One region of the Ruegeria sp. BC8 genome, then DNA from elsewhere that is predicted to be linked to it. Evidence: riboswitches for the same ligand, from Rfam matches in the RefSeq annotation. Region 1 holds a riboswitch; each other region holds the start of a gene.
What was found. Region 1 has a riboswitch for cobalamin ahead of ACR3EK_RS13290 (hypothetical protein). Riboswitches for the same ligand answer to the same signal wherever they lie in the genome.
Positions count from the first base shown of each region.

Region 1 (5,605 bases):
CCGTCATGTCCACATCAACGGCCAAAGCATTGCTGTCCGAATTGGCGTTTTCTCGATCCTGCCGCCGCAGACGGTGAAGTGGGAAGCACCACAATTGCAAGGCCAGGTCGTAGCCGAGGATGCCGTCGCTACGGCGCGCCGGATGGCCGAGAATTTGCGTCGTCAGGGCTGTGCCCTGATTGTGGCTCTTGCACATTCCGGCCTAGGCGAGCCCGACGCCGCACCGATGTCGGAGAATGTGGTCGCACAGCTTTCTGCTCTGGACGGTATTGATGCAATCGTGGCCGGACACACGCACCTGACACTGCCCGACCCAAGCGATGGTAACCCGCAGCTGGCCAGACCCTTGGTCATGCCCGGATCAGCGGGGTCGCATTTGGGGGTGATCGACCTGACGCTTGCCGTGAACGCCACGGGAGAAGTGAGAATTGCTGGTCACAGCGCGCATCTGCGCGCGATCTGCCCGGGCGGGGCTGAAACCGGCGCTCGGGTCGTTCCTGAAGACCCTGAGATGGTCGAACTTTATGCCGCCGCCCATAAGGCGACCCGCAAAGCCGCTGCCCAGCCGGTGGGCCGGATCAATCGTACCCTGCACAGCTATTTCACCTTTTGCGGGGTGGATCAGGGGCTGAACTTGGTCGCCGCAGCACAGGCGGCAGCCCTGCGACCGGTTCTGGCCGGAACGACCTTTGAAACCCTCCCTGTTCTGTCCGCAGCCGCACCTTCGAAATTCGGAGGCCGGGCCGGACCACGGCATTACACCGAAGTCCCGGCTGGCGATGTCACCGTAAGGCATGTCTCGGACTTGCATGTGTTTCCAAACCAACTGGCCGCCATGCTGCTGGATGGCCGCCAGATCGCCGAGTGGCTGGAGATGTCGGCTGCCCAGTTTTCCCAACTTGGCAACAGCGACGAGCAGGTTCTGATCGACCCCGAGGGCACCGGGCACAATTTCGACGTGCTGCATGGGGTGACCTACAGGTTCGATCTGACCCAGCCCGCGCGATATGATTTAGGCGGCCAGTTGATCGACACGTCCCATTCCCGCCTGCGCGATCTTGCCTTTCAGGGCCGCCCCGTCGATCCGGATGAACAATTCGTCGTTGCATCAAACAGCTACCGAGCCAATGGCGGCGGCAACTTTCCCGTCCCAGACCCGGCCCGCCTGATCCCGGTGCCGCCGCTGAGCCTCCAGGGAATCTTGCGCGACTACCTGGCGGGACGATTGGGTCCGGATCCGGTGGAAAACACCGCCCAAAGCTTTTCCTTTGTTCCGCAGGCGGGCCGGTCCGTGATTCTGAAGACCGGGCCACGCGCTGCAAACTACCTGCACGAGCTCGACCACTTTGCAGCCACCACCGACGGGCAGGACGCGCGCGGGTTTCTTAGGGTACGCCTGTCTTTGTGACGGGTTGCCAAGCGGGTGCGTGATGCCTATATCGGCGGTCGAGAGGTTGGCGCGGGCAAGCGCCTCGCCAACCTGGTCAGGTCCGGAAGGAAGCAGCCACAACGAGCCCCGCTTGGGTCGATGTCCAACCTCTCACTTGACGCCGCGCCGCGTATTCGGCCCGGTCAATCCAACCTCTGCATTTCGTCGTTGTTCCTGAAAACCGCGCTTGCGGGCGGGTCAGGCGATCAATCGCGGCCAAACGGCACTGCTGCGCCGGGCGAAGGCGCCGATATGACCGATTTCGGACAGCCCGAAATCCTTGGGATCCAACAAGTGCCGACGGGCGGTCGGACCATAGAGTTCAGCCAGCCGCCAGACGGCGGGCGGTGGCACTGTCTGGTCATCCTCGAACGCAATGATATCCGCCGCGGCGTTCGCCCGGCTCCAATCCGCCTGGGGAAGCGTGTCTCCCAATTCTGGCAGATAGCTGGTGGGCGATGTACACCACTTGCGCCATTGCCAATAGACGCCCGCCGGCAAATCGGCTCCGAATCCCAGAAGTTTCCCCGGCAGGTACCCCAGAAGACGCACCAGAGGTGGCACGTGGCCATACCAGAACAGAGTCGCCAAGCCCTTGTAGGGCCACGGGTGATCGGCCACCGTCACCAAACCTGCGCACACACAGATCATCCGGTCGATCTGTTCGATTTCCGGTTGCAGCGGACCCAGCATTCCACCGACCGAATGCCCGATCACCCACAGTTTTGCCTGCGGGTATCGACGGTGCATCTCGGCACGCGCTGCGGGCATGTCGATCAGCGCCCAGTCCGCCATCGTGGCCTTCGAGTCTTTCAGCCGCCCGGTCAGCGAATGCTCGAAATCCCAGTAATCATATGTCAGGCAAGCCATACCGCGCTCGGCGGCCAGCCAGCGAGCAAAGTGCTGATAGTAGTCACGTGGCACTCCTGTTGCGCCGTTCAGCACAACAACGGTTTGCGGCTCGACCGCCGGAGTGTAAAGCCGCGCCGCCAGCTGGGTCTGGCCCGACGGAAACTTAAAGTCTTCCACGTCAACCGCGTGCTGCGAATCCAACATCTTTGCCTCCAAACACTCTGGACCGATCGGTCTAATGCTTTGTGTCTGGACCAATTGGTCTAGGCCTGTCAATATTTGGCCTGCATGACCCAACGTCCACCAAACACCAAAGATCGCCTGATCGTGACTGCCGCCAAACTGTTCCAGCGCTCGGGCTATAACGGTGTCGGTCTGGCGGAATTGCTGGCCGAAGCGCAGGCCCCCAAGGGTTCACTGTATCACCATTTTCCAAAGGGCAAGCCGGATCTGGCCCTGGCGGCGGCCAGTTGGGCCTCGGACGGGATGTTGAACATGATCGCTGCGGCATTCGACGACGCCGCGGGTTTTCGCGACGGGGTCACCACCCTGTGCCACAAAATCGCGAAGCTATTCGACACCTCGGCCCAGTGGGAGACCTGCCCCATCGCCGCCACCCTGTTCGAAAGCCCCGACAACCGCGCGTTTCGGGAACATGCCGACCGTCTGTATGAAAGCTGGATCATCGAAGTTCGAAACCACGCCGCGCGGTTCGGAGTTTCCGACCCTGAAAATGCTGCGGACACCCTGTTCATCGTAATGCAGGGCGGCTGGCAATTGGCGCGTGCCCGCAGGGATTCGAATGTGCTGCGCAGACTGCCTGATCTGTTCCCTTGGGACACACTCCGGCAACCGGGCTGAAACCGTCTTGACTCGATCCCGGATACACCGCTAGCGATGAGGGGATGGTTCCCGTACCGTTTCGGTCCGGGATGAAAAGGGAACACGGTGCGGTCCAACCCGGAACTCCGGAGCGGACCAAGGCCGCGACTGCCCCCGCAACTGTAGGCGGAGAGCGATGCCGAAATACCACTGACCGCAAGGTTGGGAAGGTCGGCAAAGCAAAGACCCGCAAGTCAGGAGACCTGCCATCAAACGTGAAACCGAAACTCGGACGGGGTGTCCGGGCAGGGTCTGGCTTTGAAACCGGCGTCTGTCCAAATCCACCCCGCCAGCGCGCGGAGGGCGCAACATGATTTGGAAGACCGATACCCATGAATTCGTGGCAACCATCTGCCAGCGCACCGGAAAGACCTGCCCGGCATTGGCGCGCATGGCACGGGCCATCGCGCAGGCAATGGCGACGGCGCAGGCCGCTACATCCCCCGACTTCCAAGTGGAAGGCAGCAGCGAACTGGCCCATTGCGAACATGGCTGCACGGCGCGGTTCGATGCACGTCCCGAACGGATCCGCGTGTATTGCGGAGCGGCCGCCGACACCCCACCCGACTGCCTTGATACCTTTGCCGACATGCTGTTTGACGACCAGCGCGACGCCCTGCCCGCACAGGTCATTGGTGATCGACCCTGTGCGATGCTGCAGGCCACGGCGATCATGCCGGTGGTCAGGGCCGAGCGCGAATTCCGCGCAACCGCCTGAAGGTCAGGTCGCCAGTGCCTCGCGCGCCGGGGCGACGGCCCAGTCCATCTGAGCATCAGTCTCGACCGCGCAGGGGCGTACGGCCCGCAGGCGTTTCAGGGCCTGTTCCGGCTGCTCGCCGCTTTCTATCATCAAGCGCAGGACAACCATGCCCGACCGTCCGCAACCGCCCCGGCAGTGAACCAGTACCCGCCCGCCGCCCGACAGCGCATGGCGGGCGGCGGCACTGACTTCGGGCCAGCGGCCGGATATCTCGGTCGACGGCACCGAGAAGTCGGCGACCGGTAGATGTGCCCACCGGCAGGCGCGCCGATGGATGTCACAACCCAATTCGCCCGCACCCACAGAAACCAGTTCGGCAAGGGTTGTCATCGAAATCACCAACCCCGGCGCCCAAGCTGAAATCAGGTCCAGGTCTCCCTCATAGTCGCCGCCACCGCCGGGAACCGAGGTCAGGGCCAGCGTTCCGCCGCCCACCTGCAATGCATGAACCACAAGATTTGTCATCAGACGTTCCCCCCGAAACTGGCTGATTGAACTTGATCCGCGCAGTATGCCTCACACCGCGCGCTCGCCAAAGCGAAAAACCTGCACCGGTGCTGTGGACGCGGGGCACCTGGAACTCTACCCTGCATCGTCAGTACGAATCCGTCAGAGCAGACATGACCACACAGTCCAGCCCCGCCTATCAGGTTCTCGCCCGAAAATACCGCCCGGAAACCTTTGCCGACCTGGTCGGTCAGGATGCCATGGTGCGCACGCTGAAAAACGCGTTCGAGGCGGACCGGATCGCGCAGGCCTTCATCATGACCGGCATCCGCGGCACCGGCAAGACGACCACGGCCCGGATCATCGCCAAGGGCATGAACTGCATCGGACCCGACGGCAATGGCGGCCCAACGACCGAACCCTGCGGCCAGTGCGAGCATTGCGTGGCCATCATGGAAGGTCGCCATGTGGACGTGCTGGAAATGGACGCCGCCAGCCGCACCGGCGTGAACGACATCCGAGAGATCATCGACAGCGTGCGCTATCGCGCCGCCAGCGCGCGGTACAAGATCTACATCATCGACGAAGTCCACATGCTGTCGACCAGCGCCTTCAACGCGCTGTTGAAAACGCTGGAGGAACCGCCCGAGCATGTGAAATTCATCTTCGCCACGACCGAGATCCGCAAGGTTCCGGTCACCGTGCTGTCGCGCTGCCAACGGTTCGACCTGCGCCGGATCGAGCCCGAAGTGATGATCGGCCTGCTGCGCAAGATCGCCACCGCCGAGGGCGCGGAAATCTCGGATGACGCGCTGGCACTGATCACCCGCGCCGCCGAAGGCTCGGCCCGGGATGCGACCTCGCTGCTGGATCAGGCAATCAGCCATGGTGCCGGCGAAACCACCGCCGACCAGGTTCGCGCGATGCTGGGACTGGCCGACCGGGGCCGCGTGCTGGACCTGATGGACATGATCCTGCGCGGCGATGCGGCCGGGGCCCTGACCGAACTGGGCGCGCAATATGCCGAGGGCGCCGACCCGCTGGCGGTGCTGCGCGATCTGGCCGAAATCACGCATTGGGTCTCGGTGGTGAAGATCACCCCCGACGCAGCCGAAGATCCCACCGTCTCGCCCGATGAACGCACCCGCGGCCAGCAGATGGCCGAGGCGCTGCCGATGCGGGCGCTGACCCGGATGTGGCAGATGCTGCTGAAGGCACTAGAGGAAGTCTCGGCC
Region 1 is NZ_JBQFIV010000001.1:2,632,949-2,638,553, forward strand. It holds gene ACR3EK_RS13270 (5'-nucleotidase C-terminal domain-containing protein) at 1-1,408, shown strand, start outside; RNA gene ffs (signal recognition particle sRNA small type) at 1,448-1,546, shown strand; gene ACR3EK_RS13280 (alpha/beta hydrolase family protein) at 1,628-2,485, opposite strand; gene ACR3EK_RS13285 (TetR/AcrR family transcriptional regulator) at 2,570-3,142, shown strand; cobalamin riboswitch at 3,173-3,388, shown strand; gene ACR3EK_RS13290 (hypothetical protein) at 3,474-3,881, shown strand; gene ACR3EK_RS13295 (protein-tyrosine phosphatase family protein) at 3,885-4,388, opposite strand; gene ACR3EK_RS13300 (DNA polymerase III subunit gamma/tau) at 4,544-5,605, shown strand, end outside.

Region 2 (5,605 bases), 700 kb from region 1:
CGGGTGTGAAAAGATTCCAAAAACTGCGTTTCATAAGCAGGTCCTCTGTCGGTCTATCGTAAATGTTATGTTTCCGGTGAGCAGAAACCTCACTTCGCTTCCCGCAACTTTGCCAGAAATTCATCGCATGCCTGTGCGCTGCCGACGATCTCGTCCGTCGTTTCAATTCCTTGCAATGATGCCATCTCGGAGTTCACGCGATTGAGGATCTGATCTGCTTGCTCGGCGGTGATCAGGTTCTCGGCCTGAGCTCCCTTCAATGTGGTGCACACACCGGCGGACAAGCCTGTCGCAACGCCGACACCCATCGCGGCCCCGCCGCCCAAGGTCATCGCTCCAACCACGCCGAGGATGAGCCCGATCACAAGCCCCAAGATCACTTTTCCCATGTTTTCCTCCCATTTTGCGGGAAAGAGTTCCGCCTTCATTCCTGGCGCAAACCACGTGCCCATCTGCATATCAAAACCAGTGCCAACAGGTTGAGCACCGGTGCAATCGCCGCGAGCCACGGTTTGGCCGACTCTGAGAAAAGGTCCAACGCAAGGACCCAAGGCAGACCCAGCGGCAAAAGGAATACGCCGGACAATGGGTCTCGTTCCTGTCCAAACCAGCCAAAAGTGCCCGTCACAAACGCAAACAACGCCAACAGGTAAAGGGTCGCGAACGCGATGATGGTTATTCTGCAGACCAAGCCGGACCTCAGCGTATCAAGCCAGTGCTGCGCAGCCGATTTCGGCTACGCATCAAACCGGTCACAACGCGCCTTCGTCGCCCAGGAACTCGATACCAGCTGTCGCGCCATCACTGTAGGCAATACAATTCCACGGAGCCCGATCCTCTCCAACCCCAACGGTGACTTGTGTTCCAGCCTCGCTGAACGCGGATGAGAGCACGACCACTTGCGAATTGTTTGTTGTTTTGGCCACGTCTCGCAGACACGCCTGTTGAGCGGGCGTCAGTTCGGCGGATGCACTTGACGTGCTCGTATCGTCACAGGCCGCTAGTAGTGCGAAACACGTCGCGCCTGAAATCATCATGACTTTGTTAATCACTTTCTTCTCCTCTTGGGTTTGTCGATACATGTGGAATAGGTGGCCTCTTTTTCGCGCTCTCACGTCTATGCAGTCATACGAGCATACCCCGGTCTGGTAATTCCCGTTCCAAAAAAGTCTGCCGCCAATGACATGATTGGCAGACAGTTAATCTGCTGATCCCCGGGATCGTGAACAAAGCGTGCTGACGCAATGACGTCATGGGCAAAAACCGGTGCGAAGTTTCGAGGAAGGGTTCGTACGTTAAGTCCGGGCACCGCGTTCTCCCAACGCTGATTTTCGTGAAATGCCTTCCGACCGCCAGCACTCACTCCAGCAGTCGGAAGGGCCCGACGAAACGGGCGACAGCGACAACAACGGAGGTAAAGCTAAAGTTGTGTCGAATTCGTATGTTTGAATCAATCACAGGATAAATCAATGATTTTTCCGCGCGTAAATTATGTACGCTTGCCAACGATAGGCTTCTGCATTCAAAGAGAAAAGGCGAGGCCGCTCACGGAGGCTTGGCAGTCAGCCCGCTTGCGCCCCCGTGTTTCGGGACCTTCCGGGCTATCGTAAGTCAGTTGGTCAAAACGACGTAATTCGCCGCCCGGTCTGTCGCTCAAGTGGTGCCGAAGGGTCGCCTGGATACCTCCATTGCGCACCCGCCCAGAACGTCGTTGACAGTGCAACCCGATTCATGGATGAGATTGGCGCTGATGGTTCCCGATCGTTTCGGCGGTCGGGTAAAAGGGAATACGGTGCGGCGCCGTTCTGACGCCAATTCCGTGACTGCCCCCGCAACTGTAGGCGGTGTGCGACCCCCGGATGCCACTGGGCCGATAGGTCTGGGAAGGCGGGGCAAGCCATACATCGCGAGTCAGGAGACCTGCCATCATCAAACGCAACTCAACCCGGGCGGGGTGTCCCGGAAGGAGGCCAAGATGGCATTTTCGGCTTGCGCCGCTGACATGACTGGTTCCCTTTCCGCCCCGCGATTTCGCGGAGGGCGAAGTGAGCCGACAATCAACACATCACATCACGGTTTGCCTATCTTGCCGACCCAAGGGCGCAGCCGTACGCCCCGGGCCTGACCTGATCGGACGATTGCGCGCCGCGCTGGCCGAAGACGACGGTTTGGCAGGTTTTGACGTTTCCGGTGCGGCCTGCATGGCCGGGTGATCAGCCAAACGGTGCTTGAAGCTGGCGGAGCACCGGCGAAGGCGCGCGGCAAAGGAGTAGAACTTGCAAGCAAGCCCTTCACTATCTTAGCCGTATTAATGGGTAATGGCGGAGACGAAGGGATTCGAACCCTCGAGACGGTTTCCCGCCTACTCCCTTAGCAGGGGAGCGCCTTCGACCACTCGGCCACGTCTCCGCCGACGGGTATAGCCGTGCAAGCGACGGAAATACAAGGCCAATTCCTGCACCACCGGAAATTTTTGCCGGATTGGGCGAAGCCCTTGAAAACGCTTGGAATCGCTTGGGTCTGCACCCGCTTGGGCAAAGGCGTGGTCGCTATGTCTTGCTGTTGGATTTTCAAGAACCATGCGTGGATTCGCGTTCTGCTTCGATTTGGTTTCGCTGAACCAACGTCGGTTGGCCTGAGAATGTACGCGCGGCCAGAGTACGCAATCGGACACAAAAATTTGGGCGAGCCAGGTGCGGTAGGGAACTGCATCTGCAAAATGATGGGTGTCGCAAACGGCTGAACCAATTGGAGAGGTTGCCTGCCTTTGGCGTTGGAACGCGCTCTGTTGGATCACCAGTGTCAGGTGGTTTGAGTTGCAGAAACGGCCGTTTCTTTTGACTGAACTCGGCGGCTCAGCTTCTCCGCTGAACAGGCATAAGAACAGAAAACTTGCCAATTACATGCCAATGGATGCATATTTGCTAAGATTTTAGTCATTTTGATTGATCCAAAAAAACAGTTTCAGAGGCTGGCCGGGCAGTGAGCGCATCCGCGCTTTACAGTAACCTTTGGGGGAAGGGCTGGCATTTTGGCTTGGTTGAAGATTGTTCTGGTTGGTTTTTTCGTTCTTTGCGTTCCTGCCCTCAGTTGGGCAAATATCGGAACCGTAATCAGCGTGAAACAGGGGGCGGACGTGACCCGTGGCGGCAAAACGCTGCCCCTGCGTAATGGGATGGAGGTGTTGTCCGGCGACTCGATCGTCACGGATGCGAATGGCGTGGTTCAGCTTGTCTTTGTGGATGACACGAAGATCGCGGTTGGTCCCAATGCGCGGATGGTTCTGGACGTGAAGATGTTGCGCGGCAACCGCAAGGCTAAAAGCTTTGCTGTCGAGGCGCTGGGTGGAAGCTTCCGGTTCATCTCGGGCAAAAGCAGGAAAGGCGCCTACTCCATCAAGACGCCGACGGCCACCATGGCGGTGCGGGGCACGGTATTTGACATGTGGATCGCGCCGGGAAACCAAAGCGCGATGCTCGTGCTGCACGGCACGGTTCAGATGTGTGGCCTCGGCGGCTCTTGCCGATCAACGGGTCGGATTTGCAGCTTGTATGCAACCAGCCAGCGTGGTGCGGTCGGGCGCCCGGTCGATCAGGCGATGTATGACAAGGCCGTGGTCAGCGGTTTTCCTTTCATTCAGTCGCAGAAAGACCTCAAACCGCCTTTGCAGGTGGATGTCGAAGGTTGCTCGGGTGAATCCCAACCTGCGCCGCGCGCAAAATCGGACGCGCCCGAACCGCGCCGGTCCGCTCCGCCGCAGAGGCAGGTCAAGGCAGCGGTTGCCGCGCCGCCCGAACAACCGGATCCGGTAGGGCAGTTCGACAGGCCGGGCGATCGGCCCGAATCTATCGATGATCGGCGGGATACTGGCGGCGGTGTCTTTGGGTCCGGCGGCGATGGCTAGAGCGTTGTCCATGTCGTTGCCGGCGAGCAGAGGTTGACGTGAGCGTCAGGCAGCACGAGAAAGCTGGACGGCGCCGTGCTTTTCGGCTGGTGGGCCTGGGTCTGATCCTGTTTGGTTGTCTGCTGCGGGTACTGGACCCTTATCCGGTCCGCATGTCCCGGCTGATCTATTTCGACGTGTTGCAGCGGTTGTCCCCGCGCGCCTTCGATCCCGATTTGCCGGTCCGGGTCGTCGATATCGACGAAACGTCGCTCGAGAATTGGGGCCAATGGCCCTGGCCCCGGACCCTGTTGACGCAGATGGTCGAGCGGTTGGGCGACTATGGCGCCGCTTCAATTGCATTTGACATGTTGTTCGCCGAGCCCGATCGGTACTCACCGTCGCGGCTGCTGAGTGATCCGGCCCTAGCTGACATTCTCAGCGCCAAAAAGGAAGCCGCCCAGCTGGACAATGACATCTTGTTCGGGGCCGAGGTTTCGAACTGGCCAGTCGTGATGGGTGTGGCGGCGCGATTGACCGTAGGGGATCAGGACATTGCCCCGAAGGCCGGGATCGTGGAGATCGGCGAAAACCCGGCCGCCGGGCTGGTGTCCGTGCCCCACTGGACTCCGCTGGCGCCACCGCTGGACCGGGATGCAACCGGGATCGGCGGTGTGAATGTTTCACCTTTGGGCGGCACGGGCGTGGTGCGTCGGGTTCCGGTGTTGTGGCAGGGGCCAAGCGGTGTTCTGCCCGGACTTGGGCTGGAGGCTCTGAGGGTCGCGACGGGCGAGCCGGTGATCTTCATCGAAGGGGCTCAGGGCGAGGCCGGCATCGTGCTGTCGGTCGAATTGGCGGGTCTGGTCCTGCCCACAACGGAAAACGGAGAGGTCTGGGTCAGGTACAGACCGGATGATCCCGGGCTCTACCTGTCGGCCAATGACATACTGCAATCCGCAGATGATCCGGTTCTGCGCAGCCAGATCGAAGGCCGGATCGTATTGATCGGAACGTCGGCGGCAGGTCTGTTCGACATGCATCAGACTGCGTTGGGAGAGTCCGTTCCCGGCGTCTCCATCCATGCCCAAGTCATCGAGCAGGCGCTGCTGGGCGACATGCTGACCCGGTCGGATGTCACCGCCGCCCTCGAACTTCTGGCTTTCATCATCCTTGGAGTCGTCGTCACGGTCGTCATGTCCAGTTTCGGGGCCGTTGCCTCGTTCATGGCCGGCGGCATCGCGGCGGCCGTGGTTGTCGGGGTCAGTTGGTTGGCATTTCAGAACCAGTCCGTGCTGTTCGATGCAACCTTCCCGCTTGCCGGCGGGATGGCCAATTTCGGGCTGTTGTCCGGTTATCTGTTCATATCGACCGAGCGGGAAAAGCGGGTGATCCGGCGGATCTTCTCGCACTATGTCGCGCCCGAGATCTTGGACGAGATGGATGCAACCGGACACCAACTGCAACTGGGCGGTGAAACGCAGGAAATCACGGTCATGTTCTCGGACATTCGCGGGTTTACACCGTTGTCCGAGCGGGTGTCGGCCACAGACCTGGTCGCGCTGCTCAATGAACTGTTCTCGGTTATCGGAGACCGGATCCTGCACGAAAAAGGCACCATCGACAAATTCATCGGGGATGCGGTCATGGCGTTCTGGAACGCGCCGGTTCCGGTGGAGCGGCACCCGCTTCTGGCGGCACAGGCTGCGTTGCAGATGCGGCGAG
Region 2 is NZ_JBQFIV010000001.1:3,328,643-3,334,247, forward strand. It holds gene ACR3EK_RS16760 (hypothetical protein) at 1-34, opposite strand, end outside; gene ACR3EK_RS16765 (hypothetical protein) at 90-428, opposite strand; gene ACR3EK_RS16770 (hypothetical protein) at 753-1,052, opposite strand; cobalamin riboswitch at 1,735-1,942, shown strand; gene ACR3EK_RS16775 (thioredoxin domain-containing protein) at 2,046-2,213, shown strand; tRNA gene ACR3EK_RS16780 (tRNA-Ser) at 2,320-2,409, opposite strand; gene ACR3EK_RS16785 (FecR family protein) at 3,119-3,904, shown strand; gene ACR3EK_RS16790 (CHASE2 domain-containing protein) at 3,943-5,605, shown strand, end outside.
Region 2: another riboswitch for cobalamin. It lies ahead of ACR3EK_RS16775 (thioredoxin domain-containing protein); the one in region 1 lies ahead of ACR3EK_RS13290 (hypothetical protein).

Region 3 (5,605 bases), 550 kb from region 1:
GGTTTCTTCGAGCCCGTGGCTTTCGCGGAAGACGACGTGCATCGGTGCTTACTCGGCGGCCTCGGTGACGCCCGTCAGGATGCCGCGGATCGCGGCCTCGTCGATGTCGTCATGCTCGGCGATGACCACAAGGCGCGAGCGGCGCTCTTCCTCGGGTTTCCACGGGCGGTCATACTGGTGCCGCACCCGCGCGCCGACCGCCTGGACCAGCAGGCGCATCGGCTTGCCCTGAACGGCGGCATAGCCCTTGACCCGCAGGATGTTCAGCTCGTTCGCCAGACGCTCGATATTGGCGACCAGCTGCGCCGGGTCGGTCTGTTCTGGCAGCTCGACCACAATGCTTTCGAAATCGTCATGTTCGTGGTCGTCATGGCCATCGTGATGCGAGGGGCGGGCGTCCATGTCGTCCTCGGCTGCGGCCTCCAGCCCCAGCACCACGCGCACGTCCACCGCACCCTCGGCCACTTCGACCACGGGCAGGGGGCGCGGCGCCTCGGCGGCGATGATCTCGCGCGCCTTGGCCACGCCTTCGGGGCCGGCCAGGTCGGGTTTGGTCAGAAGGATGATGTCGGCGCACGAGATCTGATCCTCGAACACCTCGGACAGGGGCGTTTCGTGGTCGATCGAGTCATCGGCCATGCGCTGGGCGTCCACCGCCGCGACATTCGGGGCGAAACGGCCTGCAGCCACGGCCTCGGCATCGGCCAGCGCGATCACGCCGTCCACAGTGATCTTGGAGCGGATATCGGGCCAGTCGAACGCCTTGAGCAGCGGTTTCGGCAGGGCCAGACCGCTGGTTTCGATCAGGATGTGATCGGGGCGCGGGTCGAGCGCCATCAGCGCCTCGATCGTGGGGATGAAGTCATCGGCCACGGTGCAGCAGATGCAGCCATTGGCCAGTTCCATGATGTTTTCCGCCGGGCAGTCGGGGATGGCGCAGCTTTTCAGGATTTCGCCATCGACGCCTACATCGCCGAATTCGTTGACCACCACGGCCAGCCGCTTGCCCTGCGGGTTTTGCATCAGATGGCGGATCAGCGTGGTCTTGCCCGAGCCGAGAAAGCCGGTGATGACGGTGACGGGAAGTTTTTCGAGGGTGCTCATGCTCAGGCTCCAATCGGGGGAATGCGGGCGGCGCAGTTCTTGCGGAAATGTTCAGGGCGGTCGCGCCATTTCACAAGGCCATCATCGGCGGCCAAATATTTGGTGGCGCCTTCGACGATGATCTCGACATGGTCGGATTCGTTCAGGTTTTCATAGACGAAGGTCCAGCGCGACGGCCCGCCGCGCAGAACGATAGAGCAGCCCTGATCGCAGTTCGACAGGCATTCGACCGGCTTCAGGGTGATGCCTTCGGGCAGGTCGGCAGCGGCCAGCGCCTTGTGCAGCAGCGTGCCGGGGCGCTGGGCGTCATCCTCGATGGGCAGCCCGCGTCGGCAGGTGGTGCAAACCAGCAGCTCGACTGGTGTGGTCTCGGTCACGTATCTCATCCCCCCTCACTCGGTTGTCGGGGGACGGGGTATGCGCGGGCCACGTTGCGGACATGGGCCCGACACCGGAACACCCCGTCCGGTTTGTCTTCGGGCGTTGGCAGGTCTCCCGGCTTGCGGATGTCAGAGCGGCGCTCTGTCGGATGTCCCGCCTTCCCGGCCAGCAGCCAGTGGCATTTGGGCACCCTCTCCGGTCACGGTCGCGGGGGCGGCTGCGTTTGACGGAAAACCGCTGACGCATTCCCTTTTCATCTGCTTGCACAGACACCAACGCAAGCGACATGCGGCACGGGCAGGGGGGTTGTCAAGCGCGCGGGGCCAAGTGCCTCGCGTCGGATAGAAAAAGCGACTTGCCGGGGTCAGTCCGCGGCATCACCGGCCAATCGGTCGCGCAACCACGCGAGGAACAACTGGGCGGGGATGGACGGAGGCGCCGCGCTGACGCTGCGGATCAGGTAGTGCGACTGGGCAAAGGGAATCGCCGGCCCTGCAACCCGGATCGGCGCGCCCTGCGCGATCGCGTTGCGCCCGAACCGCTCCAGAACGGTGGCGTAGCCCGCGCCGGCCATCACCAGTTGCAGCGCCGTGACGGTCGTATCCGCCGAATGGCGCGCGGGGCGGTCGGGCAGGTCGGTGTCCGTGGCCTCGAAGTACCGCGCCCAGTTGTCCTCGTACCCCAAAATGTGGATCAACGGGCCGTTGCGCAGGTCTGGCGCCGGGTCCTGCGCCCGGCAGACGGGCACCAGCCGTTCCGAGCACAGCCGTTCGGCCGCGACACCGGGCCAGTCGCCATGGCCCAGCCGGATTTCCACGTCCACATCCGCGGGCGCGGCCGAGTCGTTCCAGATATGCGACACCAGCCGCACCGGAATTTCGGGGTGCTGCGCGCTGAACGCGGGCAACTCGGTCGCGATCCAGTAGGTCATCGACGATATCGCCGCCCGGATGGTCAGCGCCTGCCGCGAGGCGGGGCCGAACAGGCTGTTGGTGGACAGCGCAATATCCGATAGCGCCCGGCGCACGGTCAGCGCATAGGACTGGCCCAGCTCGGTCAGCGACAGGTGCCGGGCGTTGCGGGCAAAAAGCGGCTGGCCGAGGTCCGCTTCGAGTGAGCGGATATGCAGCGACACCGCCGTCTGGGTCAGGCCCAGTTCCTGCGCGGCGGCGGTGAAATTCAGATGGCGGGCGGCAGCCTCGAAGCTGCGCAGCCAAGCCGGATTGGGCAAGCGGTCCATTCAGCACCAAAATATTTTGCATCTAGGTCGACTTTTTATTCGTTTCTTTTGTCGGTGGGCAACGGAAATACTCGGGCCAACGAAAACGCGCCTGCAGGAGGGCAGAACATGAAGGTCGGGTTCATCGGTTTGGGCAATGTGGGGGGCAAGCTGTCGGGGTCGCTACTGCGCAACGGTATCGACCTGACGGTATACGACCTGAACCCCGATCTTGTGGCGGAGTTCGCCGCCAATGGGGCAAAAGCCGGTGAAAGCCCGGCGCAGATGATGCGCGATTGCGATGCGGTGATCACCTGCCTGCCGTCGCCCGCTGCCTCGGACGCGGTGATGCAGCAGATGCTGCCTGAGGTGACCAAAGGCAAGATCTGGATGGAGATGTCCACCACCGACGAGGCCGAGGTCAAACGCCTGGGGGCCATGGTGATCGAACGCGGCGGGGCGGCGGTGGACTGCCCGGTTTCGGGCGGGTGCCACCGGGCGGCCACGGGCAATATCTCGATCTTCGCGGGCTGCGACCGGGCCACGTTCGAGCGTATCCTGCCGTTCCTTACGACCATGGGCCGGCGCATTCTGCATACCGGCGATCTGGGCACGGCCTCGGTTCTGAAGGTGCTGACCAACTATCTGGCCACTGCCAACCTGATCACCTGCGCCGAGGCGCTGGTGACCGCCAAGGCCGCCGGGATGGACCTGAACACCACCTACGAGGCGATCAAGATTTCGTCCGGCACGTCCTTCGTGCATGAGACCGAAAGCCAGGTGATCCTGAACGGCTCGCGCGATATTTCCTTCACCATGGACCTGGTGAAAAAGGATATCGGCCTGTTCCAGGAGGTCGCCGACCGCGCCGGCGTGCCGTTGGAGATGAACCCGTTGATGATCAAGATCTTCGACGACGCCATCGCCCGCTATGGCGCGCGCGAGCTGTCGCCCAACGTCATTCGACGGCTCGAGGATGCAACCGGGCTGAGCATTACCGCGCCCGGTTTTCCGGCCGAGATGCAGGACGATGAACCGGAAGAGCCGGGGTATGAGGTGATTCCTCAAGGCCGAAGCACGGTTTGAGCCGACGGTCAGCGCAAGGCACGCCCTTTCCGGGGGGGCTCGCATGTACCGACCGCGTCGCTGGTGACCCAGCGCGGACTAAATCCTTGCCCGGAAATTACTGGTTAGCTCGGCTGCGCTAACCATCTCCGCGCGTATTTTGGCGTTTCGTATCAACAAACTGGTCCAGGCGACTATCACAGGACCAGAGAACAGCGATGCAATGCGAGGCTGGAAAGTTGGAGGCGAGTACCGGAATCGAACCGGTGTACACGGATTTGCAATCCGCTGCGTCACCACTCCGCCAACTCGCCTTTTCAAGCAATTTCAATTACTTGACGTGGTGCAGACGCGGTTCTAGCAGCTTTCCCGAACAACGTCCAGAGGGTTGCTGAAAATTCCGCCGACCACAGCGTTGGATGGTCGGTCAGCGCAGTGGCAACTTTTGTCGCGGCCTGCAATTTTTGCCGGGCTGGCCGTTGCCGGGCGGGATCGGATGTGGCAAAAGCCGAGCAACCATGGGAAATATACGAGCGGTCACATGACGGATTTCGCAGCCCGACGCCACACGATGGTAGACACTCAGATCAGGCCCTCTGATGTCACCAAATTCCCGATCATCGATTCAATGCTGAAGGTCCAGCGTGAGAACTTCGTGCCGGATGCCAGTCGCGAAGTGGCCTATGCTGGCGACCTGATCGACCTGGGAAACGGGCGCTGCCTGCTGGAGCCGAGGACTCTGGCGAAGATGCTGGATGCATTGAATATTTCGAATGACGAGGTGGTTCTGGATATCGCCCCGGCGTTCGGATACTCGACCGCCGTCGCCGCGAACATGGCGCAGCTTGTGGTGGGCGTCGAGGATGACGAGGCCAACGCAGCCGACGCGCAGTCCCGCCTGATGGAGGCGGATATCGACAACGCGATCATTCATGTCGGACCTTTGGAGCAGGGGGCGGCCGAGCATGGCCCCTATGATGTCATCATCATCCAGGGCGGTGTGGAACGTCTGCCCGATGCCCTGCTCGATCAACTGAAAGATCATGGCCGCATCGCTTGCCTGTTCGTCGAAGGCAACCTGGGCACCGTTCGCATTGGTCGAAAGTCCGATGGGCGGGTGACATGGCGTCATGGCTTCAACGCAAACGCCCCGGTACTGCCGGCGTTTTCGGCCGAGTGTGCATTTTCGCTATAGTCGATCAGCGGTTTTCCGCGGTCCCTTGATTAGTTGAAAACAAAGACGCAAACTGCCTACGGGCTTGCGTTATTTTGATTTGAGAGGATTTGGGTATGCTTGGAACGGCTGGAGGGAAGCTGGTCAAGGCAGTCGCTCTGACGGCGGGAATCGCGCTGAGCGTGATACCGGGGCGCTCGGTTTTGGCGGACAATCTGACCGACGCGTTCATCGGTGCATACAACACAAGCGGGCTGTTGGAACAGAACCGCGCCTTGCTGCGCGCAGCCGATGAAGACGTTGCAATCGCGTTGTCGGCCCTGCGCCCGATCATCAACTGGACCGTCCGTGTCAGCCAGGATTATGCCAAGTCTCGCGCCGGAACAGTGGTGTCGACGGTCGAACCGTCGCGCTTCTTCTCGGGACTCACGCTGAGCCAGCTGGTCTATGACGGCGGTGCATCGATTCTCGGGAAACAGTCGGCTCAGGAAACAGTTCTGGCAACTCGCCAAGCATTGATCGATATTGAGCAACAGGTTCTGTTCCGCGCAACGACGGCTTATCTGAGTGTTCTGCTGCAGGAAGAAACGGTTCAGATTCGCCAGAACAACGTCAATCTCTCAGGCGAGGAACTGCGGGCCACGCAGGACCGTTTTGAAGTC
Region 3 is NZ_JBQFIV010000001.1:2,082,071-2,087,675, reverse strand. It holds gene cobN (cobaltochelatase subunit CobN) at 1-42, opposite strand, end outside; gene cobW (cobalamin biosynthesis protein CobW) at 49-1,104, opposite strand; gene ACR3EK_RS10605 (DUF1636 family protein) at 1,107-1,490, opposite strand; cobalamin riboswitch at 1,573-1,777, opposite strand; gene ACR3EK_RS10600 (LysR family transcriptional regulator) at 1,850-2,725, opposite strand; gene ACR3EK_RS10595 (NAD(P)-dependent oxidoreductase) at 2,834-3,790, shown strand; tRNA gene ACR3EK_RS10590 (tRNA-Cys) at 4,010-4,083, opposite strand; gene ACR3EK_RS10585 (protein-L-isoaspartate O-methyltransferase family protein) at 4,311-4,964, shown strand; gene ACR3EK_RS10580 (TolC family outer membrane protein) at 5,060-5,605, shown strand, end outside.
Region 3: another riboswitch for cobalamin. It lies ahead of ACR3EK_RS10605 (DUF1636 family protein); the one in region 1 lies ahead of ACR3EK_RS13290 (hypothetical protein).